3 regions of the Phaeacidiphilus oryzae TH49 genome follow, and region 1 is predicted to be linked to each of the others. Evidence: riboswitches for the same ligand, from Rfam matches in the RefSeq annotation. Region 1 holds a riboswitch; each other region holds the start of a gene.
The links. Region 1 has a riboswitch for cobalamin ahead of nicT (Nickel transporter NicT). Riboswitches for the same ligand answer to the same signal wherever they lie in the genome.
Positions count from the first base shown of each region.

Region 1 (9,524 bases):
ACGACGACGAGAGCATCGTCAACGCCGGCCAGCGGTTCCTCTCCGACCAGGACCAGATGTCGATCCTGACCGGCCGGATCTTCGCCGGCCACCTGCGGTCGATCATCGGCTCGATGACGGTCGAGGAGATCGTGACGGAGCGCCAGAAGCTGGCCACCGAGGTGCTGGACACATCGAAGGCGGAGATGGCCAAGATCGGCCTGATCGTGGACTCTCTGCAGATCCAGTCCATCGACGACGGCAAGACCGGCTACATCGACGCGATGTCCGCCCCGCACCGGGCCGCGATCCAGCGGCAGGCGCAGATCGCCCAGGCCGAGGCCTCCCGGGCGGCGGCCGAGGCGCAGCAGGCGGCGGCCCGCAAGCAGGCCGAGTACACCCGCGAGACCTCGGTGGTCCAGGCGCAGTACCAGGCCGAGGTGGACCAGGCGCAGGCCAGGGCCGCACAGGCCGGCCCGCTGGCGCAGGCCAGCGCGCAGCAGGAGGTGCTGGCCGCGCAGACCGAACTGGCCCAGCGGCAGGCGCTGCTGCGTCAGCAGCAGCTGATCGCCGAGGTGGTCAAGCCGGCCGAGGCGGAGGCCGAGCGGATCCGGGTGATGGCCAAGGCCGACGCGGAGCGGATGCGGATCCAGGCCGAGGCGGCGGCGTCCAACGACCGGGTGGCGCTGGACCAGAAGCTGATCGACCAGCTGCCGATGATCGTCAAGGAGGCGGCGGCGGGTCTGTCCGGAGCCAACGTCAACGTCCTGAACGGGGCGGACGGCCTCGGCGAGATCGCCGCCGGGCTGGTCGGCCAGGGCCTGACCATTCTGGACTCGGTCCGCAACAACCTCCGCAACGGCGACGGCAGCGGCGCCGGCGCTCAGCGCTCGACGCCGAAGGAGCGGCTCGCGATCGACGAGTAGCCCGCGGCTGCGCCCTGCGCGGGCGGCGACGCGCTCGCGCGTCGGCGGGTGCGGCGCCGTTCGCGGCGGGCCGCGCAGTTCCCGCGCCCCTTGATTTGCTTCGCAAATCGCGGGGCGCCCCGGATTCGCGGCCCGAAGGGCCAGGCGAATCAGGGGCGCGGGGAACTGCGCGGCCCGCCGACTACGCAGCCGCACCCGCCGACGCACGACCGCGTCGCCGCCCCTCCCGCGTGGTGACCGGTGCGGGAAGGGCCACGGGGAAAGGCCGACCGCTACGCGTTGTACGCCGCGGACGAGCCCGTCTTCCACTGCGACCAGGACATGTTCCAGTCCGCGAACCCGTTGTCCGCCGCCGCCTTGTCACCGGACCCGTTCACCGTGACCGGATCCCCCGGCTTCACGTAGCCGTACAGCCACTTGGCGTCCGCCAGCGCGAGATGGATGCAGCCGTGCGAGCTGTTGTCCGAGCCCGGGTCGGTGTCGCCGGTCGAGTAGTGGATGTACGTACCGGAGTACGTCAGGTGGAGGTCCCACGGCAGGGACAGGTCGTAGTAGTTGGGGTCGCTCTTCGAGCACGCTATCCCGACGCTGCACGAGGTCATGTGCACCGTGGGCTGCTTGTCGATGATCGCCATCGTCCCGGTCCAGGTGGACATCCCCGGCCGCCCGGCGTCCGAGGCCATGGTCCGCACCAGCTTGCCGCCGTTGTAGACCTTCATCTGGTGGGAGTTGATGTCGTCGACCACCCGCACGTCGGAGCCGACGGTGAAGTGGTGGACGTAGTCGTGTATCCCCAGCCGCCCGTTGCCGTCCGAGACGCCGTTGAAGTCGGCGGCCACGGTGACCTTGGTGCCGGTCTGCCAGTAGTTCTGCGGCCGCCAGTCCACCCGGCTGTCGCCGAACCAGTGGAAGGCCCCGGTGGTGCCGTTCGAGGTGGTGATCTTGATCTGCTTCTCGATGGCGGCCCGGGCCGACTCGGCGACCGGGGTGGAGAAGATGATCGAGACCGGCTGCGCGACGCCGACCACGGAGTCCTTGGCGGGGCTGATCGAGTCCAGCAGCATCTGGCTGTCGCTGCCCGGGGACTCGGTGGTGAAAGAGATCCGGTCCACCTTGGGCTTGGTGCCGGAACCGGACGTGGCACTGGCCCGCAGCACGTACTTGGCGCCCGTGCCCAGCGGGGAGGTCGGCGTCCAGGTCCCGGACTTCAGCGTGCCGGCCACCGGGTCGCCCTGGGAGTCGGCGACGGTGACGGAGGCCAGCGTGCCGCCGGTCACGTTCAGCTTCACCGGCTTGTCGGTGGCCACACCGCCGTCCGAGGCCTTGCTGAACGCCACCGAGATCTTCGCGTCGGAGACCTTCATCTGCTGACTGGCGCTGCCGCCGCTGCCGCCGGAGGAGCAGGCGCTCGCGCCCACCAGCGCCAGCGCGGCGACCGCGGCCATCCCGGTCGTCCGCCGGACGACCCTCCGCCCGCGTGCGCCGCCGTCCCGCCGCTCCTTCTCGCCGCCCGGCGCCGCCGCGCCGCCCGACTCCGCCACCGTCTGTGACCCTGACCCTGCCCGTGCCACCCGTGCTCTCCCCTGAATCCGCCGTACCCGTCGGCCGCCGGCGGGCCCGCTCACCCGGTCGTGCGGGTCGTCCCGGTCGTTCCGGGCGTCCTGCCCGTTCCGGTCGACCCAGCCGTACCGGACGTTCACGTCGTCCCCACCGGTGCCACTCTTGAGTGACGTTCACCCGGCGCACCCGGTTCCGGTGTGCCGAGTTCCACGTTATGCCGGATTCCTCAGAGCTTCTCGCCCGCCCCCGCGGTGTACCGGCGCTCCACCCCGCCGAGCCTCCAGTAGGCCAGCGCACCCGCCCACACCAGTACGAAGAGGCCGGCGATCACGAAGCCGACGTTGTTCAGGTCGACGCCCGAGATCCAGCCGCTGACCGGGTCGGCGAGCCCCAGCTGCCGGTGCAGCACACCCACCAGTTCCACCGTGCCGATCAGGAACGCCACCGCCACCGAGAGCCCGGTGATGGTGAGGTTGTAGTAGACCTTGCGGACCGGGTTGGCGAAGGCCCATTCATACGCGAAATTCATGAAGGTGCCGTCCAGAGTGTCGAAGAGTGACATCCCGGCGGCGAAGAGCAGCGGCAGGCAGACGATGCCGTACCAGGGCAGCCCGGCGGCGGCGCCGCTGCCCGCCATCACCATCAGGGTCACCTCGGTCGCGGTGTCGAAGCCGATCCCGAAGAGGAGGCCCACCGGGTACATCTGGCCCGGCCGGGTGATCGAGCGGGTCAGCCGGCCGAGGACCCGGTTGAGGAGCCCGCGGCCGTCCAGCCGCCGCTCCAGCTCCCGCTCGTCGAAGACGCCGGAGCGCATGGCCCGGAAGACCCGGGCGATCCCGGCCAGCGAGACCAGGTTGAGTGCGGCGATGAGATAGAGGAAGCCGCCGGAGACGCAGGTGCCGACGAGCTCCAGCACCCGGTGGGCGCCCGAGCCCTGGCCGGCGCCGGTCCCGGTGAGGGTGCCCACGGCCCGGGTGCCGGTGGCGATCAGCAGCGCCAGCAGGACGACCACGCTGGAGTGGCCGAGGGCGAACCAGAAGCCGACCGAGACCGGCCGCTTGCCGTCCGCCATCAGCTTGCGGGTGGTGTTGTCGATGGCGGCGATGTGGTCCGCGTCGAAGGCGTGCCGCATGCCGAGGGTGTACGCGGTGATCCCGAGCCCGACCCCGAACACCTGGTTCCCCACGGTGTGCCGGCGTGGCGCCACCACCAGGAGCAGCAGGCCGAAGGCCAGCAGGTGGAGGGCGAGGATGACGGCCAGCAGCCCCCCGGTCCGCAGCCAGTCCGCGCGGGTGCGGCGGGGGACGGCCGAACTCTTCTTCTGCTGCTTCTGCGCCTGCGTCGACGCAGGCATACCGGTAGCCATGGCAGCCTCTCCAGCACCTCGTGGATGGGTTATCGCGTGCCGTGGCCGGTCTCCTGGCTTACGGGTGCTGACGTCGTTCGCGCCTGGCCTTCCAGGTGTCCGGGGGTGATGCCCCCGGGCTCCCGTGACCCAACCGTCCTCCGACGAGGACTCGCTGACGGCACGTCGACTTCCCGATCACAGTGGCGAGGGCCGCTCCGGTCTTCCACCGGTCTTCCCGAGCACCACGGCGCGCCCACGGTATCCGGGGCCGGGCATGAGCTACAAGCCTGCACAGATGTGCAGATGTGCAGAGGCGGGGGAGGCCGGCGGGGCAGGATGGGGGCCATGCATCTGGTTCCCGCCGAGCGCGCCCACCGGCGCGCGATCGATGAGCACACGGTGTGCGAGGCAATCGCCGGGATCGGCGACCCGGCCGGGGTGCGCGCCTGGTCCGAGCTGTTCGGCCTGCTGGCCGATCCGGGCCGGCTCTCGCTGCTGCTCGCGGTGCGGAGCGCGGGGCCGATCGCGGTCTCCGACCTCGCCCTCGCGACCGGCATCAGCGACACGGCGGTCTCGCAGGCGCTGCGGCTGCTCCGCGCGGCGGGCGCGGTCCGCGCGGAGAAGGAGGGCCGGGTCGTCCGCTACTCCCTCAGCTCCCCGCGGGTGGACATGCTGCTGGCCAACCTCACCGCTTCTTGAACGGCGGCAGGACGACGCAGGCGACGATGCCGGCGACGAAGGCGAGAACCAGCAGCGAGAACCCGATGGTCTCCAACGCGGTCATGTCCCCAAACTAGGCGGCTGGGCCGCGCCGCGCACCCCGAGCACGCCCCCCGGAGGCAGCGCCGCCGGGCGCGCCTCGGGGGCGGGGAACTGCGCGGCCGGCCGTCCACGGCGCGCACTCGGCAACGCCTACCGGGTTGCAACCCGGTGTCCGCCGCCGGACGAACCGCCGTTCCGCGCTGGGCGCGCAGTTCCCCGCGCCCCCGATTCGCGCCTGGCGGCGCCGCATCCGGGGCGGAGCCCTCAGGCGTCCGCCGGCGGAAAGGTCAGGCGCGCCCGGACGCACTCCAGCGTGCCGGCGCGGTGCCGGGCGTGGAGGCCGGGCAGCGCCGCGTGGTCCCCGGACGCCAGCGCGTCCACGATCGCGTCGTGCTCGGCCACGATCCGCCGCACCGTGTCCGGATCGGACACGTACACCGCCCGGTACGCCTGGGTGAGGAACCACACCCGCTCCAGCTCGGCAGTCAGCAGGCCGAGGCCCGCCGCCGCGAAGACCCGGAAGTGGAACTCGTGGTTCAGCGTGGACACCGCGCGCAGCTCCCCCGCCGCGTCCGCCGCCGCCAGCCGCCGGTTGATCTCCCGCAGCCGCTCCACCTCGGCGTCCCCGAACCGCGGCAGCGACTCCAGCACCTCGGTCTCGATCAGCTCGCGCAGCCGGTACGCCTGGCTCAGCTCGGACCAGCTCAGCTCGCGGATCGCGTAGCCGGCGTTCCGCCGGTACTCCAGCAGCCCGTCCGAGGCCAGCGACTGGAGCGCCTCGCGGACCGGCTGCCGGCTCAGCCCCAGCCGGTCCGCCAGCAGTTCCTGGCGCACCGGCTGGCCCGGCCGCAGCCCGCCTTCCGCGAGCAGCGCCCGGACCTCCTCGACCACCAGGTCCACCGACGTCATAGCGGTCAGAGCCTACTCAGGCCGCTCACCCCACCGGCGCGGTGAGGTCCCAGAGCTCCTCCTCCGCGTCCGGCAGCTCGGCCAGTCCCCAGTCGCGGCCGACCAGGCCCTCGTCCCGCCCGGCCCACAGCAGGGTGGTCCTGCGGTGGAGGCCGGCCTCGCCGGTGATCCCCATGGCGCCGTGCAGCTGGTGGGCGACGGCCGCGATCCGCCCGACGGCCTCGGCGGCCACCGCCCGGGCCCCGGTCAGAGCGAACCGCAGCGACCGGTCCGCTCCGTCCACCGCCGCGGGCACCCGGAACCTCCGCTGCGCCTCGCGTACCGCCGCGGCCATCCCGCGGTGGGCGACCGCCGCCTCGCCGAGGCTGGTCCGCACCGCCGGGATCCGGATCAGCGGACGGCCGAACTGCACCCGCTCCTCGACGTACCGCCGGGCCTCCCGGATCGCCCCGTCGGCCGCCCCGAGGAGCTCCGCCAGGAGCAGCAGCCGGGCCAGCTCCCCGGTGCGCGGGGTGTCGTCCTCGGCCGGGTCGCCGCCCGCGCCGCCCGCGCCGACCGCGCACGGCCGCCCGGCCAGGTCCAGGCCGGTCGCGCCGGGGGCCCACACCCCGTACGCCGTCGGATGGACCAGGACGCCGTCCGGGCCCCGGCTCTCCTCCGGCGCCCGGTCGCCCGCCGCGTACCGGGCGACCAGCGTCTGCCGCACCGGCAGCGGCACCCCGGCGCGGCCCAGCGCCTCCACGGCCCCCACCGCCGAGTCGATCAGGTCGGGGTCCGGCTCCGCGGCCAGATCGGCGCCGTCCAGGACGCCGGTCCAGCCCAGCCGGACGGCGGTGGCCCAGTGCCCGGGGAAGTCCGGCGCGGCCGAGACGTCGGTCCCGGGGGCCGGGGGCGGCCAGTCCGCGACCACCTCCAGCACCGTTGCGTACAGGGTCCGGTCGAAGTCGTTCATCGCCGCTCTCCCTTCGCGATGATGGACAGCAGGATCTGCGCCGCTCCGCCGCGGATTCCGGAGGCCGGGGCGGCCACCACGCACTGCCGGAAGAGCTCGCGGACCGCCGCGTCGGCCCGCGCCATCATCGGCCGCGCCCACTCCACCACGTCCAGCTCGAAGCGGTTGCCCAGGTACTTGCTGACCGCCGCCTGGTAGACCGGTCCGCGGCCGGCGTCCATCTCCTCGGCGTTGCTCCGGGCCAGTGCCCTGAGCGCGGTCAACCTGCCCATCAGCTCCCGCAGTTCGCGACGGGCCTGGTCGTCCGGCAGCCCGGCCCGGACGACCGCGGCCAGCAGCGGGTACATGGAGAGGAAGCGCTCGGGGCCGCCGCGCTCGTAGGACAGCTGGCCGACCACCTGGCGCCAGCCCTCGCCGACCCGGCCGAGCACCCGGCCGGCCGGCACCCGGACGTCCTCCAGCACGACCTCGTTGAAGTGGTGCTCGCCGGCGAAGTCCAGGATCGGGTGGACGGTGATCCCGGGGCTGTCCATGTCGAGGAGGAACTCGGTGATCCCCTCGTGCCGGTCCTCCTCCCTGCCGGTGCGGGCCAGCAGGTAGAGGTGGCTGGCCCGGTGGGCGCCGGAGGTCCAGATCTTCCGGCCGTTGACCAGCCAGTCGCCGTCGGCGGTACGGGCGGCGAAGGTGCGGACGGAGGCGAGGTCCGAGCCGGCGTCCGGCTCGCTCATCCCCAGCGCGAAGGTGATCTCGGCGCGGGCCAGCCGGGGGCAGAACTCCTGCTGGAGCTCGGGCGTCCCGTGGGCGATCAGCGCCGGGCCGATCTGCCGCTCGCCGATCCAGTGCCCGCTGACCGGCGCCCCGGCGCGCAGCAGCTCCTCGGTGACGGCGAGCCGGTCGGTGTACGAGCCACCGCCTCCGCCGACCTCCGTGGGCCAGTTGACGGCGAGCAGCCCGCGTCGGCCCAGCTCGCGGCTGAACTCCGGGTCGGCCGGCCCCGCCCAGCAGTCGGCCCGCGGGACGAAGTCCCACTCCGCCAGCAACTCCCGTACGCGGTGCCGCAGTTCCTCACTCACAGCCGCTCCCCTCAGCCTGCGGTCCGGCGAGCGCGGCGACCAGGTCGACCGCGGTCGCGCCCTTTCCCTCCGGGTGGACGATCAGCGGGTTGACCTCCAGGTCGAGCCGGCCGTCCAGGGCCACGGCCAGCCGGGAGACCCCCACCAGGGCGTCGACCACCGCGTCCACGTCCACCGCCGGCTCGTCGCGGAATCCGTGCAGCAGCCGGCGGAACCGCAGACCGTCCAGCAGCGCCCGGGCCCCGGCGGGGTCCAGCGGGCAGACGGCCGTGCGGATGTCCTGCCAGATCTCGGTGCGGGTCCCGCCGAGGGCGACGCTGACCAGCGGCGGGTAGCCGTCCTCCGCCCGCCGTACGGACAGCAGCAGTTCCAGCCCCTCGGCGACCTGGGTCTGGGCCAGCACCGCGGCCTCCCGGGCCGCGTCCGCGTCCCAGGCGGCGATCCGCTCGGCGATCCGCTGGAACGCGCGCTCGGCGCCGGCCGGCCGGACGCCGAGGGCGACCGCGCCGATATCGCTCTTGTGGGTGAGGCCCGGCGCCCGTCCCTTCAGCACGGCGGTCCCGCCGACCTCCGCGACGGCTCGTGGCGCGTCCTCGGGGCGCGTGATGACCACGGTGCGCGGGGTGGCGATGCCCAGCGCCTCCAGTACCTCCCGCCCCTCCGCCTCACCGATCGTCCCGTCCGGCCCGGCCGCGCGGAGCACGGCGGCCACCGCCGCCTCCGTCCCGGCCTCCTGGGCCGGCCCGTCGGCGTCGGGGGCGGGGCGGGACCGGGGCCGGCATCGGCGCCGGCGCCCGTCACCGCCGCGGCCGCCCAACCCGTCGCCGCCGACGGCGAGTCGAAGACCGGGATGCCGGCCCGCACCAGGGCCGCCCGGGCCTCCGCCGTCTCCTCCGCCCCGTACAGCCAGACGACGGCCGCGGGACGGCCGGCCAGTTCCGTGGTCATCCGCTCGGCCAGGTCCACCGCGTCGGCCCCGCGGATCCCGGTGACCACCACCAGGGTGAGGTCGACCCCGGGGTCGTCGGCGACCACCCGGCAGGTCCGGCCGAACTGCTCCCGATTGCCGAGCACCTCGGCGGTGACGTCCACCGGATTGCGGGCGTGCCCGAAGTCCGGGATCAGCTGCGAGAGTCGCTCCACCGTCCGGTCGGCGAGCCGGGCGGCCCGCAGACCGTGCCGCTCGATCCAGTCGGCGGTCAGGATGCCGGCCCCGCCGGAGGTGGTGACCACGCCGATCCGCGGCCCGGGCACGGTCCGCCGCGCGGTCAGCGCCACCGCCCGCTCGACCAGTTCGCCGAAGTCCTCGACGGCGACCACCCCGGCCGCCCGGTTGACCGCGTCGAAGGCGCCGGCCCCGCCGATCATCGAGCCGGTGTGGGCCGCCGCCGCGGCCCTCCCCGCCTCGGAGCGCCCGGCCCGCAGCACCACGACCCGCTTCCCGGCGGCCGCCGCGGCCGCCACCGCCCGCCGCCAGGTACGCCCCTCGGGTATCCGCTCCAGGTAGGCCGCGATCACCCGCACCCGGTCGTCCTCGACCAGGCCCTCGACCACCTCGGCGACCGTGACGTCGCACTGGTTGCCGACGGACAGCCAGGCGGTCAGGGGGGTGTGCCGACCGGAGGCCAGGGAGAGGAACGAGCCACCGAGCGCCCCGCTCTGCCCGACGTAGGCGAGGCCGGAACCGTCCTGCCTGCGGCCCGAGCCGGCCTCGGCCAGGTCGGTCACCGACCGGCTGAAGGCCCCGTAGAGTCCGGCCGGCGTGTACATCACGCCCTGGCAGTTGGGGCCGATCACCCGCAGCCCGGTGGCCGCGGCCAGCTCGTCCACCTCCCGCTGGAGGAGGGCGCCCGCCTCCCGCCGGGTCTCCGCGAATCCGGAGGAGAGGACGACGGCGGCCGGCACGCCGGCGGCCGCGCAGTCCCGCAGCACCTCCGGGACGCCCCGCGCCGGGACCATCACCAGCGCCAGGTCGACGGCCGCCCCGATCTCCGCGACCGTGGCGTGGCAGGGCC
Region 1 covers NZ_JQMQ01000005.1:3,731,951-3,741,474, reverse strand. Annotated here, with positions in the region: gene BS73_RS20345 (SPFH domain-containing protein) at 1-905, shown strand, start outside; gene BS73_RS36390 (L,D-transpeptidase) at 1,178-2,446, opposite strand; gene nicT (Nickel transporter NicT) at 2,692-3,831, opposite strand; cobalamin riboswitch at 3,858-4,075, opposite strand; gene BS73_RS20330 (ArsR/SmtB family transcription factor) at 4,159-4,512, shown strand; gene BS73_RS20325 (GntR family transcriptional regulator) at 4,840-5,484, opposite strand; gene BS73_RS34880 (acyl-CoA dehydrogenase family protein) at 5,510-6,436, opposite strand; gene BS73_RS20315 (acyl-CoA dehydrogenase family protein) at 6,433-7,509, opposite strand; gene BS73_RS36385 (acetate--CoA ligase family protein) at 7,502-8,140, opposite strand; gene BS73_RS20305 (CoA-binding protein) at 8,056-9,524, opposite strand, start outside.

Region 2 (9,524 bases), 2.0 Mb from region 1:
CGGCAGGCCGGACTCGCGCAGCGCCTGCTTGGACTCGGCGGCGCCGACGAAGCCGACCGGGAGGCCGATCACCAGGGCGGGCCGGACGTCCAGCTCGATCAGTTCGAAGAGCGCGGTCGGGGCGCAGCCGATCACCCAGACCGCGCCGGGCCCGACCTCCTCATAGGCCAGCCGGATGGCGGCGGCCGAGCGGGTCAGGCCGGTCGCCGGGTCGGACTTCGCCTGGCGGACCCGGCAGATGGCGTCCCGGGTGGTGATGCCGGCGGCGACCATCTCCACGTCGGCGACCAGTCGGGCCTCGCCGGAGGCCAGTGCCTCGGCGGCGGAACGGAGTCGGGGCTCCGGGGAGAGCACCAGGTCGGAGAGGTAGTCGAGGTCCGCGCTCGCGTGCACCACCCGCTCGGTGACCGCACGGGTCAGCGGGGGCAGCGCGGAGGTGTCCGCGCGGGAGCGCAGGATCTCGTACGAGCGCTGCTCGATCGGGTGCACTGCGCGGGGTGTGGCGCGGGGCTGACGGGCGGTCAACTCGCCTCCTCGGTGGTGGTGATGGCGTCGACGGGGCAGACCTCGATGCATTCCAGGCAGGCGGTGCAGAGCGAGTCGAGGACGCGCAGCGGGCCGCTGCCGGTCGTCCTGCCTCCGGTCGTCCCGCCGTCGGTGTTCCCACCGCCGGTGTTCCCGCCGCCCGTCGGGCGGATCGCGTGGGTCGGGCAGGTCAGCAGACAGGCGCCGCAGCCGGCGCAGGCGGCGGTGACCTCTACGGGGGCCGTCATGACTGCCATCGGTAACCGCGCGGGGTGACGAAGCGGCCGGCGATCCGGCGGGAGGCGGTGTTGCCGACGACCACCACGGTGGTCATGTCGACGGTACGGACGTCGACCTCGGCGAGGGTGGTGACGGTGTGCCACTCGTCCGGGCGGGAGACCGAGTGGGCCACGCCGACCGGGGTGGCGGCCGGCTCCCGGTGCTCGGAGAGGATCGCCAGCGCCTTCGGCAGCTGCCAGTCCCGGCCCCGGCTGCGTGGGTTGTAGAAGGTGACCACCAGGTCGGCCTCGGCCGCCGCGCGGACCCGCCGCTCGATCACCTCCCACGGGGTGTGGAGGTCGGAGAGGGAGATGCTGACGTGGTCGTGGCCGAGCGGGGCGCCGAGCAGCGAGCCGGCGGCGAGCGCGGCGGTCACGCCGGGGACGCCGACCACGTCGATGTCGTCGCCGGCCTCGGCCAGCGCCGGGGAGGCCATCGCGTAGACGCCCGCGTCGCCGCTGCCGATCAGGGCCACGGCGTGGCCCTGCTGGGCGAGTCGGACGGCGCTGCGGGCCCGGGCCTCCTCGGCGCCGAGGCCGGTGGACTCGATCCGGGTGCCGGGGCGGAGGAGGTCGCGGATCTGGTCCAGGTACTGGTCCAGGCCGACGACGACGGACGCCCGGCGCAGCTCGTTGCGCGCGCGCTCGGTGAGGAGGTCGCGCGCGCCGGGGCCGAGGCCGACCAGCGCGAGCCGCCCGCGTACCGGGCGGCGGGCGACGGCGGCGGTGGCCATCGGCGCCGCGCCGGCCTCGGCGGGGGCGGACTTCCGCTTGGGGACCAGGAGTTCGCCGCCCGGGGCGGTGGCGAGCGCGGCGGCCTCGGCCACGCTCGGGGTGCCGACGGCGGCCAGCGGGGCGTCGGAGGGGTTGGGCACCTCGATCGAGGCCAGGGCCTCGGCGGGGTGGGTGACCAGCCGGACGCCCAGCGCCTCGGCGGCGGCCAGGATGCCGGGCTCCTCGGCCTTGGCGTCCACGGTGGCCAGCGCGGTGACGGAGCGCCGGGAGAGGCCGGCCTCGGCCAGGACCGAGTCGACGAGCGCGGTGATCTCCTCGGCGCTCGCGCCGCGGCTGGCGCCCACGCCGACGACCAGGTCGCGGGGGCGGAGGGTGAGCACGGGGGCACCGGCGCTCTCGACGGCCGCCGTGCGGTCGCTGACCCGGAGGACCGGCGCGCCGGGCGCCGCGTCCTCCCGGACGTTGGCCGGGAGAGCGGGCAGCGGATACCTCCGATCGGCGACCAGCCGGACCGGATCGCCGTCCAGCACCGCCCGGGTGACGGCGGCGACCTCGCCCTCGGCGGTCCAGCCCAGGGGGTCGAGGGTGTCCAGACCGGGGATGCCGGCCGCGTCGGTGGCGGTGGTCGACACCGGTACGGCGCCGAGGAGTTCACCGATCCGGTCGGCCAGCTCGTTGGCCCCGCCGGCGTGGCCGCCGAGCACCGGCACGGCGAACCGGCCGGCCTCGTCGACGCAGACCACCCCCGGGTCGCCGGCCTTGTCCCGGAGCAGCGGGGCGAGCAGCCGCACGGTCGCGCCGACCGCGAGGAAGACCACCAGCCGGTCGCACTCGGCGAAGGCGCGCGGGAGCTCCACCCCGACCGGGCCTTCGTACTGGCGCGCGTCGGGGAGGCGGCCGGCCAGGTCGGCGGCGGCGCGCCGGCCGGCGGCGGTGGCGGCGAGTAGGCCGATCACGATGGGGTCGCTCCTTGCTGTCGGTACCTGGCTGAGGGCCTGCTGCCCCAGAGGACGAAGACCGGGTTGGTGGCGGCGAGCCGGGTGACCTCGCCGGGCAGCGGGGCCAGCCGTGAGGACTGCAGGAGCACCCCGTCCACGTCCAGGCCCGCACCGGCGAGCGCGGCCCGGACGGCGGGCACCCGGTCCAGCGCGGCGAGGGTGACCACCACCGTGCGGCGGGCCCGGTCCGCGCAGTACGCCGCGAGGGCCGCCACGCCGGAACCGCCGCCGCCGATGAACACGCTGTCCGGGGAGGGGAGTGCGGCCAGGGCCTCCGGCGCCTCGCCGTGGACGGCGGAGACGTCGACGCCGTGCGCGGCGGCGTTGGCCCGGATCCGATCGATGCCGTCTGCCGCCCGTTCGACGGCGACCGCCGCCGCCCCCAGCCGTGCGCACTCCACCGCGACCGAGCCGCTGCCCGCGCCCACGTCCCAGACGAGGTCGCCGGGGCGCGGGCCGAGCCGGGCCAGGGCCAGGGCGCGCACCTCGGCCTTGGTCACCATCGAGTCGCGGTGGGCGAAGGCGGACTCGGGCAGCGCCCAGGTGTCGGGGGCCGCGGGCAGCGCGGCGATCGTCCGCATCGCCGGCGCGGGCCGGGTGGCGGCCTCCGTGCCCAGGCAGAGCACCAGGTTGACGGCGGGCCAGCTGCGTTCGGCGGCCTCGGCGGGGGTGCAGTAGTCCAGACGCTCGGCAGGGCCGCCGAGGTCGGCGGCGACGATCAGGCGGCGCTCGACGCCCGGGGTGGCGAGGAGGGCCGCGCCGAGCTCGGCGGGGCCGGCGCCGGGGGCGGTCAGTACGGCCACCTTGCGGTGGGCGCGGCAGAGGTTGGCGGCGGTGCGCAGCTCGCGGCCGTGGGCGCTGACCACGACGGCGTCATCCCAGGGAATGCCCAGCCGGGCGAAGGCCATGGCGACCGAGGAGGGGGAGGGGATGACGTTCAGCTCCTCCGGCCCGAGCCGTTCGGCGAGGGCGCGGACGATCCCGAAGAACCCGGGGTCCCCGGAGGCGAGCACGACGGCTCGCGGCGCGGCGGGCGCGGCGGGGGCGCTCGGGGCACTCGGGGCGCACGGCGGGACCGAGGGGGCAGGGGTAGCCGGGGTTACCGAGGGGTTCGGGACGGTCGGGGTCTCCGGGGTTTTTGGGGTGGTCGGGGCTGGCGGGGTGTTCGGCGTGGTCGGGGTGAGCAGGCCGGTCAGCGCGTTCAGCGCCGGGGCCAGGGGGCCCAGCGTGATCCGGTGGGCGGAGTCGGGTATCGCGCCGGCCGCTTCGGCGGCGGCCAGGTGCCGGGCCGCGCCGATCACCAACTGCGCCCCGGCGAGGGCGTGTTGGGCCTCGGCGGGCAGCTCGGCCCCGGAGGTGCCGAGGCCGACGACGGTGACCCGGGCGGCGGCGGGGGTCATCGGTCCGTCCCCTCGGCGTCCGGGCCGCCCTCGCGGCGCCGGGTGCCGCTGCCCGGCCGGGTCGGCGCTTTCCCTTCCGGTCCCTGCGGCGCGGGCAGCAGGCCGTTCGGGGTGGCGGCGATCAGGCGGGCGCCGGTGAAGTCGACCATGGCGGCCTCCGTCGTCAGCGCGCCCTCGGTGAAGCGGGACATCACCGCGGCCACCCGGCCGCACAGCTCGGCGCCCGCCGGCCCCAACAGGCCCGCGGACTCCCAGAGTTCGTAGGCGTGCCGAGCCGTGTTCGCCGCCGCGACCTCGGAGGCCAGCGGCTCGGCGCCGCCGACCGCGCGGGTGATGGCGGCGAGCACCCCGGTGTCGATCCGCGAGCGGGTGTAGTGGGTCATCAGGACGCCCGCCGCCAGCTTGGTGAGCTTGCCCGCCATGCCGACGAAGACCGCCCGCTCCATTCCGCCCTCGACCGCCCGCCGCAGCGCGGCCCCGGTGAAGTCGCCGACCTCGATGAAGCAGACCTCGGGCAGCTCGGGCAGCATGGCCATGGCGCCCTTCTCGGTACGCCCGCCCGTGCACAGCACGATCGTCCGCTCGCCCTGCGCCGAGGCCACCGCCACCGCCTGCTCCACCGAGGCCCGCCAGGAGGCGGTGGAGAACGGGCGGACGATCCCGGTGGTGCCCAGGATCGAGATGCCGCCGAGGATGCCGAGCCGGCCGTTGGTGGTCTTCCGGGCGCGCTGCTCGCCGTCCGGGACGCTGATGGTGACGTCCAGCCCGCGCGCGGACGAGGGGTCGTGCACCTCGGTCACCGCCTGGGTGATCATGCGGCGCGGGACCGGGTTGATCGCCGGGCCGCCGACCTCCAGGCCGAGCCCCGGCTTGGTCACCACGCCCACGCCGACCCCGCCGTGCAGGTGCACGCCGGGGGTGTCCGACCAGCTGACGGTCGCGGTGAGGTGGGCGCCGTGGGTGACGTCCGGGTCGTCCCCGGCGTCCTTCACCACCACCGCCTCGGCCCTTCCCGGGCGCAGCAGTTCGCAGCGCTCGACGGGGAAGCCGACGCGGTTGCCGGACGGCAGTGCGACCTCGACCAGTGGCTGCGGGCGGCCGGTGGTCAGCAGCAGGGCGGCCGCGCGGGCGGCGGCGCTGGCGCAGGTGCCGGTGGTCCAGCCGGTGCGCAGCGCCTTCTGCCGGACCTTCGCGGTACGCGGTAGATCCGGCTCACGCAGCTCGGGGCCGTCCGGCTTCGCGCCTTCCGGCGCTGGGCCGTCGGGCGCGGAGCCGCCCGGCGCGGAGCCGCTCGGCGTGGGCCCGGGGAGCTCGGGCCCGCCCGCCGTCGCGGGCGCGTCCGCCGGCTCGCGGGGTTCCTCTGGCGTACTCATGGGGCTGTCGTACCAGGCCGGTCAGTGCTCGGCGTGCTCGGCACGCAGGCGGCGGCGGGCGCCCGGGTCGGCGCGGCGGAAGGTGTGGAAGTGGCCCGGGTGGTAGAGGTGCGAGCGGGTGCCGGAGGCCGAGAGCGCCGGGCCGACCAGGAAGAGGGTGTGCTTCCAGAGCCGGTGCTCCTTGACCGTCTCCTCCAGCGTCCCCAGCGTGCAGCGCAGCAGCAACTCGTCCGGCCAGGTGGCCTGGTACGCGATGACCACCGGGGTGTCCTCCGGGTAGCCGCCCTCCCGCAGCTCCTCGGCGAGCTGCTTGGAGCGGGCCGCGGAGAGGAAGACCGCCATGGTGGTGCCGTGCCGGGCGAACTCGCGGACCTCCTCGCCCGGCGGCATCGGCGTCTTGCCGCCGCCCAGCCGGGTCAGCACCACCGACTGCGCCACCTCGGGGATCGTCAACTCCCGCTTGGCCAGCGCGGCGACCGCGGAGAAGGACGAGACGCCGGGCACGATCTCGGTCTCCAGGCCGAGCGCGGTGCAGTGGTCCAGCTGCTCCTGGACGGCGCCCCAGAGCGAGGGGTCGCCGGAGTGCACCCGGGCCACCCGCAGGTTCTCGGCCACCGCACGGGCGTAGAGGTCGAGGACGGCCTCCATCGGGACCAGCGAGGAGTCGACGATCTCGGCACCCTCGCGGGCGTGTCGCAGGACGTCCTCATGGACCAGGCTGGCCGCCCAGATCACCACGTCCGCCTCGGCGATGGCCTGGGCGGCGCGGAAGGTCAGCAGGTCGGGCGCGCCCGGGCCGGCCCCGACGAAGGTGACCTTCGCGGCGGCGGGAGCCCCGGCGGCGGCGGGAGTGTCAGCGGTGCGGGCGTCGTCGGCGGCGGTCACAGCTTTCCTCCACGGGCGGTGCGCGGTGCGGGGGCGATCAGGGTGGAGAGATACGGCAGGACGTCGGGCAGCGGCTCCCCGGGGGCGGAGACCCGCTCGTCCGGGAGACCGAGCGCCGAGCCGTGGACGGCGGTCCCGTCCCGGCCGGACTTCTCCAGCGCCGCCCGCACCTGCGGGGCGATCCGGCCGAACTTGTAGGCGACCACGGTTCCGGTGCCGGCGAGCGCCTCGCGCAGCACCGAGCCGTCGGCGGTGGCCGGGACCAGGGTCACCGGCTCGGTGCCCTCGGCGAGGACCGTGCCGCTGCGGGCGGCCAGGTCCTGCATCGCGGTGATCCCCGGCACGGTCTCCACCGCCACCTCGGGAAGCAGTCCGCGGACGGTCTGGGCGAGGTAGGTGAAGGTCGAATAGACGTTGGGGTCGCCGATGGTGGCGAAGGCCACCGTCCGGTCCCCGCGCTCGGCGCCGTCCCCGGCTCCGTCGCCGGTGAGGAGGGCGACGACCCGGGCGGCGGCGGCGTCCCAGGCGGCCTCGCGGCGGGCCCGGTCGGTCCGCTCGTTGAGCGCGAAGACGGTGCGCACCACCTCGGCGTCCGGTGCGTGGTGCAGCACGGTGGCCTCGGCGCGGCCGCGCTCGCCGGTGTCCAGTACCGGGACCACGACGGCGTGGGCGGTGCGCAGCACCCGGACTGCCTTGACGGTGACCAGATCGGGATCGCCGGGCCCCATGCCCAGGCCGATCAGACGCGGCGTCATCCGCGCGCCCGCTCGTCCGAGTCGGGGAAGGGGGGTGCTGCGGACAGGGGGCAGCGCGGCATGGCGGTGATCCTCACTCGGGGTCCTCGCCCCGGGTCGAAGTGACGGCGGCCGGAGTCTCCTGGCTTCCGGATCGACGCGCGCCCCCGGCCTTCCAGCTGCGCGAGGCAGCCGTGGCGCGTGGGTGGGGTGCGCTCCCCGGTGACAGTGGCGGGACCGCGCCGGATTTGCACCGGACTTCCTCGTCATTGCCGCCGTGTGTGGTTTTGTGGCCCCGGAATCCCATCACGCGAACGAGCGCGGAGTCAACCGGGGGTGGCCGGCGCCGACCGGCGCGGTCAGTCCCGCGACCGGCGGGCGCGCAGGATGGCGCGCACCCGGTGGACGGCCGGTCCGGCCGAGCGGGCGGCGGCGGCCAATGCGGGCACCGGGTCGTCGACGGACGCCCAGGCCAGCTCGCGCCGGCCGTCGGCGGGCTGCCGTTCCGAGTCGACGGGGAGGGGGAGCGGGAGGGGGGACGGCGGCGGTGTCGGTACGGCCTCCGTCCTCGTCCTCGTCCTCGCGCTCGCGCTCCGGGATCCGGGATCCGGGACCCGGGCCGAGACGCGGCCGCCGCGGGCGGCGAGCCGGGCCGGGAGGTCGAGGAGCTCGACGGTGAAGCGGCGGCCCTCGGCCTGGCGGGCGGCCGGGATCGGGCGGCCGGTCAGGTCGAGGTGCTGGGCGCGGACCAGGTCGATCCGGTTCACCGTCTCGAAGAGGCGGAACTGGGCGCCCAGGCGGGGGTTGAAGTCCAGGAGCTTGTAGCGGCCGTCGCGGAGGTCCAGCCGCCAGTCCAGGTCGGCGATCCCGCGGAAGCCGATGGACTGGCAGAACCGCCGGGTCAGCGCGGCGAGTTCGGCGTTGCCGGCGCTGTAGGCGTGCGCGGTGACACCGGCTGTCGGCGGCCAGGAGCGGACCTTCACCCCGGTGAAGACCACCGGCTCGGCGGCGGCTTGCGCCGTCTGCGCGGCCTGCGCCGTCTGCGCGCCCTCACTGCCGGCCCCCGTGTCCGACGGTGAGGGGCAGTAGACGTGGGCGATCCAGTCCTCGGCCGCGTCCCCGGGGAGGTACTCCTGGAGGAGCACCGAGGGGAAGACCTCGCCCTGCTCCCACTCGGCGGCCAGCCGGAAGAGCTCCCCGGCGTCGTCGATCCGGGTGGTCGCCGACACCGCGGGCGCCGACAGCCGCCCGTACGGGGCGTCGTTCTTCACCACGAGGGGGAAGGCGAGCGTCTCGGCCGCCTCGGCCAACTGCCCGCTGCCGCCGACCAGTCGGGATCCCGGGCTGGGAACACCGTGGCGAACGCAGAGCTCGTGCAGCGACTGCTTGCCGGCCAGCGCGCGGGGGAGCGCCGGGGGAACGGCGGTCAGCCGCAGATGCTCGGCGAGCGGCCCGGCGTACTCGGCGAGCAGTACCGCCGCCTCGTCGTCGGTGGCCACCGCGACGGCGCGGCGACCGGTCCTGCGGTGCAGGCGGCCGGCGATGGCGAGCAGCCGCTCGGCCAGCTGGGCGGGCGGCTCCTTGCCGGTGGTCGGCCAGTCGATCCGGCCCCGCAGATGCCGGGAGAACGCCGCCGGCGCGAACCGGTCCTCGGTGATCGCGTACACCGGGACGCCGAGCCTGCCGAGGCTGCGGATCGCGCCGACCGTGCCGTGGTGCAGCGGGTAGTGGCCGATGCGCACCATCAACGCCGGTACGGCCCGGTCGAGTTCGGGCCCGCGAGCGGCCCGCCGCCGGGAACGCCGGGGCGCCACCGCGGACGCCCGCGCCGCCGGCTCCGCCACGGCTGGTACGGCCGGCGCAGCCACCGAAACCCCCGCCTCGCCCGGACCCACCAAGCCCGCGCCGCCGGGGGCCGCCGCACTCGGAAGCGCGCTACCTGGGCCCGCGATACCCGAACCCTCCGGAGCCGGCGCCTCCGGGACTCGGGCCAGCGGGACCAAGACCGCCGCGCCTGCGGGCGCCACGTCTCCGGCCGCCGGGCCCTGGGCCTCCGCGTCCAGGCCTGCCAGGGGCGGGGCCGGGGTCGCGGCAGCGGCGATCGGGGCCGTGCCTGTGGCGTCCCAGGTCGCCGACCCCAGGGCCTGCGCGGCCGAGGCGAGCCGGGCCGCGCCTATGGCGCCGGGGGTCGCCGATCCCGTGGCTTGTGCGACTGAGCCCGCCGGGCTCTGGGCCTCCGCGTCCACGGTTGTCGGGGCCGGGGCCGGGGCCGGGGCCAGGGCCGCGACCGCGCCGACCGCGCCGACCGCGCCGAGCGCGGCGATCGGGGCCGCGTCCGGGGTCGCCGGCCCCAGGGCCTGCGTGGCCGGGGTGAGCAGGGCCGGGCCCTCCGCCGCTGCGGCCCCTGGGGCCGGGAGTGTCGGAGTCGGGGCCGCTGGAGCCGGGCTCTCAGGTGGCGAGCCCGCCGCCTCTGAGGACGGCGCGGCCAGGCCCGGCCCCGCCGGCGCCGGGGTGGGTGGCACCGGCTGCGTCGTGGGCTGCGGGGCTCGCTGTACGGGGACGGTGGGTGGTCCGGCGTCGTCCCCCGGTGCGGGTT
Region 2 covers NZ_JQMQ01000005.1:1,775,350-1,784,873, reverse strand. Annotated here, with positions in the region: gene BS73_RS12150 (precorrin-8X methylmutase) at 1-525, opposite strand, end outside; gene BS73_RS12145 (4Fe-4S binding protein) at 522-773, opposite strand; gene cobJ (precorrin-3B C(17)-methyltransferase) at 770-2,494, opposite strand; gene BS73_RS12135 (bifunctional cobalt-precorrin-7 (C(5))-methyltransferase/cobalt-precorrin-6B (C(15))-methyltransferase) at 2,491-3,936, opposite strand; gene BS73_RS12130 (cobalt-precorrin-5B (C(1))-methyltransferase) at 3,933-5,309, opposite strand; gene cobM (precorrin-4 C(11)-methyltransferase) at 5,331-6,194, opposite strand; gene cobI (precorrin-2 C(20)-methyltransferase) at 6,191-6,949, opposite strand; cobalamin riboswitch at 7,065-7,192, opposite strand; gene BS73_RS12115 (carboxylate--amine ligase) at 7,288-8,772, opposite strand.
Region 2: another riboswitch for cobalamin. It lies ahead of cobI (precorrin-2 C(20)-methyltransferase); the one in region 1 lies ahead of nicT (Nickel transporter NicT).

Region 3 (9,524 bases), 2.0 Mb from region 1:
GCACCGCGGCGACCGCCCCGGCGCCCACCGCCGAAGCCGTCGCCAGCACCGCTGTCTTGCCCCACCGCATCGCGCACCCCGCTTCCGCCGTCGATGTTCCGTCAGCCATCCCAATACCCGGGGAGCGGCACCGCCATCGCAGTACGGCCGTCCGAGATGAAGGTCGGACCCTTCCCGACCCCCTTCCCGCAGGCCGGAGCGGCGGGTAGCGTCCGGCGGCGTGAGCAAAGTGATCAACGGCGGCGTGTCGTACTGGTTCTCCTCGATCGGGCTGCCCAGGCCCCGGCCGGCCCTGGACGGTTCGGCCGAGGCCGACGTGTGCATCGTCGGCGGCGGCTTCACCGGGCTGTGGACCGCGTACTACCTGCGCAAGGCCGATCCGGGGCTGCGGATCACCGTGCTGGAGCGGCGGTTCTGCGGCTTCGGCGCCTCGGGCCGGAACGGCGGCTGGCTCTACAACGGCTTCGCCGGCCGCGGGGTCTTCGCCAAGCGGTACGGCCGGGCCGCCGCCGGTGATCTGCAGCGGGCCATGGACGGCACGGTGGACGAGGTGATCCGGGCAGCCCGCGAGGAGTCGATCGAGGCCGACATCCGCAAGGGCGGGGTACTCGAAGTCGCCCGCACCCCGGCCCAGTTGGCCCGCCTCCGGTCGTTCGCCCAGGAGGAGTACGGCTACGGCGACCGGGAGCGGCTGGTGCTGGACGCCGCCGGGACCCGGGAGCGGATCGCGGTCGAGGGCGCCCTCGGCGGGACCTGGACCCCGCACGGCGCCCGGATCCAGCCCGCCAAGCTGGTCACCGGACTGGCCCGGACGGTGGAGCGGATGGGGGTGCGGATCCACGAGTCCACCCCGGTGGAGCGGATCCTGCCGGCCCAGGGGCAGCCGGACGGGAAGGCCCGCGCGGTCACCCCCTACGGCACCGTCTCGGCCCGCTACGTGCTGCGGCTGACGGAGGGGTTCACCGCGGACCTGGCCGGGGAGCGGCGGACGTGGCTGCCGATGAACTCCTCGATCGTGCTGACCGAGCCGCTGCCGGAGTCCTTCTGGGCGGAGGCCGGCTGGGGCGAGTCCGGCACCGTGCTGGGCGACTTCGCCCACGCGTACATGTACGCCCAGCGGACCGCGGACGACCGGATCGCGCTGGGCGGCCGGGGCGTCCCCTACCGCTACGGCTCACGGACCGACCACGACGGGACCACCCGGGAGCGGGCGGTGCGCCAGCTGCGCGGGATCGTCCGCGACTTCTTCCCGGCGCTGGGCGCGCGGGCCGCGGACGTGCCGCTCAGCCACACCTGGTCGGGGGTGCTCGGGGTGCCCCGGGACTGGTGCACCACGGTGCAGCTGGACCGGGCGAGCGGGCTCGGCGCGGCCGGCGGCTACGTCGGCTCGGGGGTGGCCACCACCAACCTGGCCGCCCGGACCCTCCGCGACCTGGTGCTGCGCGCCGAGGGGCAGGGCGGGGACACCGAGCTGACCGCGCTGCCCTGGGTGGACCACGCGGTGCGCCGCTGGGAGCCGGAGCCGCTGCGCTGGATCGGCGTGCAGGGGATGTACGCGGCGTACCACGCGGCGGACCGGGCCGAGGCCGCCGGGCGCGGGGAGCGGACCAGCACCATCGCCCGGATCGCGGACCTCGTCTCGGGCCGCTGAGGGCCGTTCCGGGCCGGGGGGCCGCGCGGGGCCCGCACCGGGCGGGATCCGGACATTCTGACCTCCGCCGGGCCGCGGAAGCCCCGTACCGGGAACCACAGGGTTCCCTCGGGTCACGGGCCCGAGCGGGGCGGCGAGGCCGGCCCCCTGCCCCCGGCCACCGCCGGTGAGCTGGGGCGATACTCCGTATCGGTGATCCTCGGGGCCCCGGATCCCGGGCTTTCTCCGGGGCGGGGCGGGCGCCCCGGGCACGGGCCCCGGGGCCGCTTCGGCGCGGCCGAAACCGAGTGCTCGGGCGGTGAAGCGTCGGGCCGCCGCGGGTGGCCCCGCGTCCCAGGGGCAGGCGATTGCCCAGGGTGACCGCGACGCGACTCGACGTGCGGATTCGCGCTGGAGGCCTGAGGCTGGTTTCCGGACGCCTCGCGACTTGGGGGCAGGCGGAGGCGGGCGTCCCGGTCGGAGCACTCGACAGCGAGGCGGTGCCCATGATGTCCGTTCTTCTCGGCCTTTTGATACCCCCCGTCGCCCTTCTGGTGATTCTGATCCTGTCCTGGTTCGAGGATCACGTGCTGGTGCCCCCGGGCGGGTACGCGTCGCTGTCCGCGGAGGGCCGGGAGGCCCAGGAGGCCCTCGGCGAGGCGGAGTTGAGCGGGACACCCGGAGCCGCCGAACCGGTGGGCGGTGCCCCGGGGGCGGGCCTCGCGCCCTCGCCCGCCGAGCCGGGGCGGACGGCCGAACCGGAGCCCCAGCACGGACGGACCCCCGACCCCATGCCGCGCCCGCTGCCGATCGGACTGCGCGGGCGCCCGTGGCGGGGGCATCCGGCCTCCGGCGCCCGGCCGGGCTACCGGCCGCCGCTGCTGCCGGACACCGGCACCGGCGCCCAGCATCCGACGATCCGGGCGCTGCGCAGGTAGCCCGGCACTCCCCCCGCGGCCACGCGCACCGCGCGTTTCGCACCGCACACCGCATACCGCGCGCCGAGGACCGAGGAGCGGCAACGGCCGGGGTGCGGCCCCCACCAGGGCGGCCGCACCCCGGCCGTGTTGACGCTGCGCGGGCCCGCGTGGTGGGATTTGTCCGCCATACGGAGGCATGGAGAGGAAGCCGGTGCGAATCCGGCGCGGTCCCGCCACTGTCACCGGGGAGCCCTCCTCCGCTCGTCGCCACGGCCGCCGCAAGGCGGCTGGAAGGCCGGAGGAAGCGCAGATCCGGGAGCCAGGAGACTCTCACCTCCGTTCTCGTCGAGCCAGGGCGCGGACCCTGAGTGAGGACACTTCGCCATGCCTGCTGCGCGCGGACCCGCGGGTCCTTTCCCTGTCGACCGGCCCGCCGCACGGCGGAGCTGACGGGACGTGGACCGACTCCTTCTCGGGGCGCCGCTCGGCTACGCCCTGGACGCGGTGATCGGCGACCCGCGCCGCGGCCACCCGGTGGCGGCCTTCGGACGCGCCGCCACCCGCCTCGAACACCGTCTCTACGCCGACCGCCGGGCTGCCGGCGTGCTCTTCACCGCCGTCTCCACCGGCACCGTGGCGGCGGGGGCGCTGCTCGCGGAGCGCGCGCTGCGCCGCCGGCCCCCGGCCGGGACCGCCCTCGCCGGGGCCGCCGCCTGGGCGGTGCTCGGCGGCGCGACCCTGGTACGGGAGGCGCGGGCGATCGACGGGCTGCTGGCGGGGGGCGACCTCGCGGCGGCCAGGGCGCGGCTGCCCCATCTCTGCGGGCGGGATCCGCACGGGCTGGACGAGGCGGGGATCGCTCGCGCGGTCGTCGAGTCGGTGGCCGAGAACACCGCGGACGCGGTGGTGAACGCGCTGGTGTGGGGCGCTCTGGCGGGCGCACCCGGGCTGCTCGCCTTCCGGGCCGTCAACACCCTGGACGCGATGGTGGGCCACCGCTCCCCCAGGTACGAGCGGTTCGGCTGGGCCTCCGCCCGGCTGGACGACCTCGCCGGCTGGCCGGGGGCGCGGCTGACCGCACTCCTCACGGCCGCCGCGGCCGGGCCGGGCGCGCGGCGGCGCGCGCTGCGGGTCTGGCGGCGGGACGGGGGCGCCCACCCGAGCCCGAACGCCGGACAGGCCGAGTCGGCCTTCGCGGGAGCGCTGGGGGTGCGCCTCGGGGGCGAGTTGGCGTACGGGGAGAGGGTCGAGCGGCGACCCGTGCTCGGCGCCGAGTTGCGTGCGCCGGAGCGCGCGGACATCGAGCGTGCCTGTGTGCTGTCGCGGCGGGTGGGGGCGCTGGCGCTGGGGACGGCGCTGGTCGGCCGTGCTGCCGTGCGGGCGGGAGCGCGGGCCGGAGCGCGGGCCGTCGGCCGGCGGGCCGTGCGGACGGGGGCCCGCCGATGAGCGGGGCGCTGCTGGTGGCGGGGACCACCTCGGACGCGGGCAAGAGCGTGGTGACCGCCGGGATCTGCCGCTGGCTCAGCCGGCAGGGCGTGCGGGTGGCGCCCTTCAAGGCGCAGAACATGTCGCTGAACTCCTTCGTCACCCTGGACGGCGCCGAGATCGGCCGCGCCCAGGCGATGCAGGCGGCGGCCTGCCGGATCGAGCCGTCCGCGGCGATGAACCCGGTACTGCTCAAGCCGGGTGGGGACGGCCGCAGCCAGGTGGTGCTGCGCGGCCGGGCGGTCGCCGAGGTCAGCGCGCTGGACTACCGGGAGCGCAAGCCCGCGCTGCTGGAGGCCGCCCTGGAGTGCCTGGCCGAACTGCGGGCCGGGTACGAGGTGGTGGTCTGCGAGGGGGCCGGCTCCCCCGCCGAGATCAACCTCCGCTCCGGGGACATCGCCAACATGGGGCTGGCCACCGCGGCCGGCCTGCCGGTGGTGGTGGTCGGGGACATCGACCGGGGCGGGGTCTTCGCGGCGATGTACGGCACGCAGGCCCTGCTGAGCGCGGAGGACCAGGCCCAGCTGGCGGGCTGGGTGGTCAACAAGTTCCGCGGCGACGCCCGGCTGCTGGAACCCGGACTGGAGATGCTGCGCGGGCTCACCGGCCGTCCGGTGCTCGGCGTCCTGCCGATGCTGAACGGGCTGTGGCTGGACGCCGAGGACTCGCTGGCGCTGGACGCCCGCCCGGGCGTCCTCAGCGGCGGCGCCCCGGTCGGGCGGGAGGTGCTGGACGTGGCCGTGCTGCGGCTGCCCCGGCTCTCCAACTTCACCGACGTGGACGCGCTGGCCCAGGAGCCGGGCGTGCTGGTGCGGTTCGTGACCCGGCCCGAGGAGCTGGCCGGGGCGGACGCCCTGGTGCTGCCCGGGACCAGGGCCACCGTCGCCGACCTGGAATGGCTGAGGGGGCGTCGGCTCGACCGCGCGGTGGGCGCCTTCGCCGCCTCCGGGCGCTCGGTGCTCGGGGTCTGCGGCGGCTACCAGATGCTCGGCAGGGAGATCTCGGACCGGGTGGAGTCGAAGGCCGGGGACGTGCCCGGGCTGGGGCTGCTGCCGCTGCGGTTCGACTTCGCCCGGGAGAAGACGCTGGCCCGGCCGAGCGGCACGGTGGACGGGCGGCCGGTGCTGGGCTACGAGATCCACCACGGGGTGGCGGAGGTTGAGGGCGGGGAGCCGTTCATCGTGGACCCCCGCCACGGCCGTCCCGAGGACGGTTGCCGGGTGGGCTCGGTCTGGGGCACCACCTGGCACGGGCTGCTGGAGAACGACGGGTTCCGGCGGGACTGGCTGCGGCAGGCGGCGTCCGCCGCGGGCCGGGACTTCAGGCCGGCCCCCGACGTCTCCTTCGCGGCCCGCCGCGAGGAGCAACTCGACCGGCTCGGCGATCTGGTCGGGGAGCACATGGACACCAAGGCGCTGCTGCGCCTGATCGAGGACGGCGTGCCGCGCGGACTGCCGTTCGTACCGCCGGGGGCACCGGCGTGAACGGCGAGCGAGAGAAGGTAGTCAGGGTGACGGATACGGCGACCCGCACGGCGCGGGTCCTGCTGCTGTCGACGGCGGACACGGATCTGCTGGCGGCCAGGGCGTCCGGGGCGGACTACCGCATCGGCAACCCCTCCCGGGTGGACGCCGAGGAGGACCTGCCGGGGCTGCTGGACGGCGCCGAGGTGGTCGTCGTACGGCTGCTCGGCGGGCGGCGTGCCTGGGAGGACGGGCTGGCGGCGATCGCCGCCTCCGGGCTGCCGGCGGTGCTGCTGGGCGGCGAGTCGGTGCCGGACGCCGAGCTGATGGGGATGTCCACGGTGCCGGCCGGGGTGGTCGCGGAGGCGCTGGGCTACCTGGTCGAGGGCGGCCCGGCGAACCTGCGGGAGCTGGCCCGGTTCCTCGGCGACACGGTGCTGATGCGGGGCGAGGGCTTCGAGCCGGCCCGCGCGATGCCGGCCTACGGGGTGCACGGGTCGTACGCGGTGGCGGAGGGCCGGCCGACGGTCGGGGTGCTCTTCTACCGGGCGCACGAGCTCTCCGGGAACACCGGGTTCGTGGACGTGCTGTGCGCGGCGATCGCCGAGCGGGGCGCCAACCCCCTTCCGGTGTACTGCGGTTCGCTGCGCGGGGCCGAGCCGGGGCTGTACGAGCTGCTGGGCCGGTGCGACGCCCTCGTCACCACCGTGCTGGCCGCCGGGGGTTCGGTGGCGGCCGAGGCCTCGGCGGGGGGCGAGGAGGAGGCCTGGGACGTCGGCGCGCTGGCCGAGTTGGACGTTCCGGTGCTGCAGGGGCTCTGCCTGACCTCCAGCCGTGCCGCCTGGGAGGCCTCGGACGCGGCGCTCTCGCCGATGGACGCGGCGATGCAGGTGGCCATCCCGGAGTTCGACGGGCGGATCGTCACCGTGCCGTTCTCCTTCAAGGAGATGGGCGAGGGGGACGTCCCGGTGTACGTGGCCGACCCGGAGCGGGCCGCCCGGGTGGCCGGGATCGCCGTGCGGCATGCGGCGCTGGCGCACAAGGAGAACGCGGAGAAGCGGATCGCGCTGGTCTTCACCGCGTACCCGACCAAGCACTCGCGGGTCGGCAACGCGGTGGGCCTGGACACCCCCGTCTCGGCGGTGCGGCTGCTGGAGGCGCTGCGCGAGGCCGGCTATGTCACCGGTGAACTGCCGGAGACCGGCGACGAGTTGATCCACCGGCTGATCGCGGCCGGCGGGCACGACGTGGAGTGGCTGACCGAGGAGCAGCTGGCCGCCGCGCCGGCCCGGGTGCCGCTGAAGGACTACCAGGAGTGGTTCGGCCGGCTGGACCCCGAACTGCGGGACGGCGTACTGGAGAAGTGGGGCCCGGCGCCCGGCGAGCTGTACGTGGACGGGGACGAGATCGTCCTCGCGGCGCTGCGGTTCGGCAACGTGATGGTGATGATCCAGCCGCCGCGCGGCTTCGGGGAGAACCCGATCGCGATCTACCACGACCCCGACCTGCCGCCCTCCCACCACTATCTGGCGGCCTACCGCTGGCTGGAGAACTCCTTCGGCGCGGACGCGATCGTTCACATGGGCAAGCACGGGACGATGGAGTGGCTGCCGGGCAAGGGCCTCGGGCTGTCGCGCGGCTGCGCGCCGGACGCGGTGCTGGGCGAACTGCCGCTGGTCTACCCGTTCATCGTCAACGACCCCGGTGAGGGGACGCAGGCCAAGCGGCGCGGGCACGCGACCGTGGTGGACCACCTGGTGCCGCCGATGGCCCGGGCCGACACCTACGGGGACCTGGCCAAGCTGGAGCAACTCCTCGACGAGTACGCCCTGGTGAGCGATCTGGACCCGACGAAGGCCCCGGCCGTGCGGGCGCAGATCTGGACCCTGGTGAAGGCCGCCGAGCTCCACCACGACCTCCATGTGGACGAGCAGCCGGAGGCGGACGAGTTCGACTCCTTCGTGATGCACATCGACGGCTACCTCTGCGAGATCAAGGACGTGCAGATCCGGGACGGGCTGCATGTGCTGGGCGGGGGGCCGGTCGGCGAGGCGCGGGTCAACCTGGTGCTGGCGGTGCTGCGGTCGGCGCAGGTGTGGGGCGGGCAGGCGGCCGCGCTGCCGGGGCTGCGGGCGGTGCTCGCGGCCAGGTTCGGGCTGAGCGAGAAGGCGCTGCTCGCCGAGCCCGGGGCGGCGGTGGAGGTCTCCGGGGAGCTGCGGTCGCTGGTGGAGGGTCCGGCGCGGACCGGCTCCGACGCGATCGACCTACTGGAGCGGCTGTGCCGGCGGATCGCGGAGGCGATGGAGGAGGACGGCTGGGCGGCGGAGGCCGTCGGGCCCACCCTGTCCCGGATCTTCGGACAGGTCGGGGTGCCCGAAGGGGCCGCGCCCGTGGTGGAGTTCGCCTGCCGGGAGGTGGTGCCGCGGCTGGCGCGGACCACGGACGAGATCGGGCACGTGCTGCGCGCGCTGCGCGGCGGGTACGTCCCGGCGGGGCCGTCCGGCTCGCCGACCCGGGGGCTGGTGAACGTGCTGCCGACCGGGCGGAACTTCTACTCGGTCGACCCCAAGGCGATTCCCTCCCGGCTGAGTTGGGAGGTCGGGCAGTCGCTGGCGGACTCGCTGATCGCCCGCTACCGGGCGGACAACGGCGGGGAGTACCCGCGCTCGGTGGGCCTGACGGTGTGGGGCACCTCCTGCATGCGGACGCAGGGCGACGACATCGCGGAGATCCTGGCGCTGCTGGGCTGCCGGCCGGTGTGGGACGACGCCTCGCGGCGGGTGACCGGCTTCGAGGTGGTGTCGATCGAGGAGCTCGGGCGCCCCCGGGTCGATGTGACGATGCGCATCTCCGGCTTCTTCCGGGACGCCTTCCCGCATGTGATCGCGCTGGTGGACGACGCGGTGCGGGCGGTGGCCGCGCTGGACGAGCCGGAGGAGCGGAACTACGTCCGGGCCCATGTCGAGGCGGACGTCCTCGAACACGGCGACCGGCGGCGGGCGAGCTCCCGGATCTTCGGCTCCAAGCCGGGCGCGTACGGCGCCGGCCTGCTCCCGCTGATCGACGCCCGCAACTGGCGCTCGGACGCGGACCTCGCCGAGGTCTACGCGGTCTGGGGCGGCTATGCGTACGGGCGCGGGCTGGACGGCGCGGCGGCACGCGGGGACATGGAGCGGGCGTTCCGGCGGATCGCGGTGGCGGCGAAGAATGTCGACACACGCGAACATGACATCGCCGATGCCGACGACTACTTCCAGTACCACGGCGGGATGGTGGCGATGGTCCGCCATCTGACGGGGGACTCGCCGGAGGCGTACGTCGGCGACTCGGCCGTACCGGACCAGGTGAAGACGCGCACGCTGGGCGAGGAGACCCACCGGGTCTTCCGCGCCCGGGTGGTCAACCCCCGCTGGATGGCCGCCATGCGGCGGCACGGCTACAAGGGTGCCTTCGAGATGGCCGCGACCGTCGACTACCTGTTCGGCTATGACGCCACCGCGGGGGTGGTCGATGACTGGATGTACGAGAAGCTGGCGGCGGAGTACGTCTTCGACGCCGAGAACCAGGAGTTCATGCGCAAGTCCAACCCCTGGGCGCTGCGCGGCATCACAGAACGCCTCCTGGAGGCCGCCGACCGGCGGCTGTGGTCCGAACCGGATCAGGAGACCCTGAACCGGCTGCGTGCCGCCTATCTCGAGCTCGAAGGCGACCTGGAGGGCGACGAGTGAGTTCCCCGTTCCACCGACCCTCGCCCGCAGAGTCCCCCGGAGGAGTGATCAGCCTGTGACCGCCACCTATCCGTTCACCGCCGTGGTCGGCATGGACGATCTGCGGCTCTCGCTGCTGCTGAACGCGGTGAGTCCGGCCGTCGGCGGCGTGCTCGTGCGCGGCGAGAAGGGCACCGCCAAGTCCACCGCCGTGCGGGCGCTGGCCGGGCTGCTGCCGGGACTTGAGGTGGTGGGGGGCTGCCGGTTCGCCTGCGATCCGGAAGCACCGGACCCGGAGTGCCCGGACGGTCCGCACGAC
Region 3 covers NZ_JQMQ01000005.1:1,737,741-1,747,264, forward strand. Annotated here, with positions in the region: gene BS73_RS11995 (alpha/beta hydrolase) at 1-109, opposite strand, end outside; gene BS73_RS12000 (NAD(P)/FAD-dependent oxidoreductase) at 221-1,651, shown strand; gene BS73_RS12005 (hypothetical protein) at 2,185-2,568, shown strand; cobalamin riboswitch at 2,716-2,895, shown strand; gene BS73_RS12010 (cobalamin biosynthesis protein) at 3,007-3,996, shown strand; gene BS73_RS12015 (cobyric acid synthase) at 3,993-5,519, shown strand; gene cobN (cobaltochelatase subunit CobN) at 5,585-9,226, shown strand; partial or broken gene BS73_RS12025 (putative cobaltochelatase) at 9,282-9,524, shown strand, end outside.
Region 3: another riboswitch for cobalamin. It lies ahead of BS73_RS12010 (cobalamin biosynthesis protein); the one in region 1 lies ahead of nicT (Nickel transporter NicT).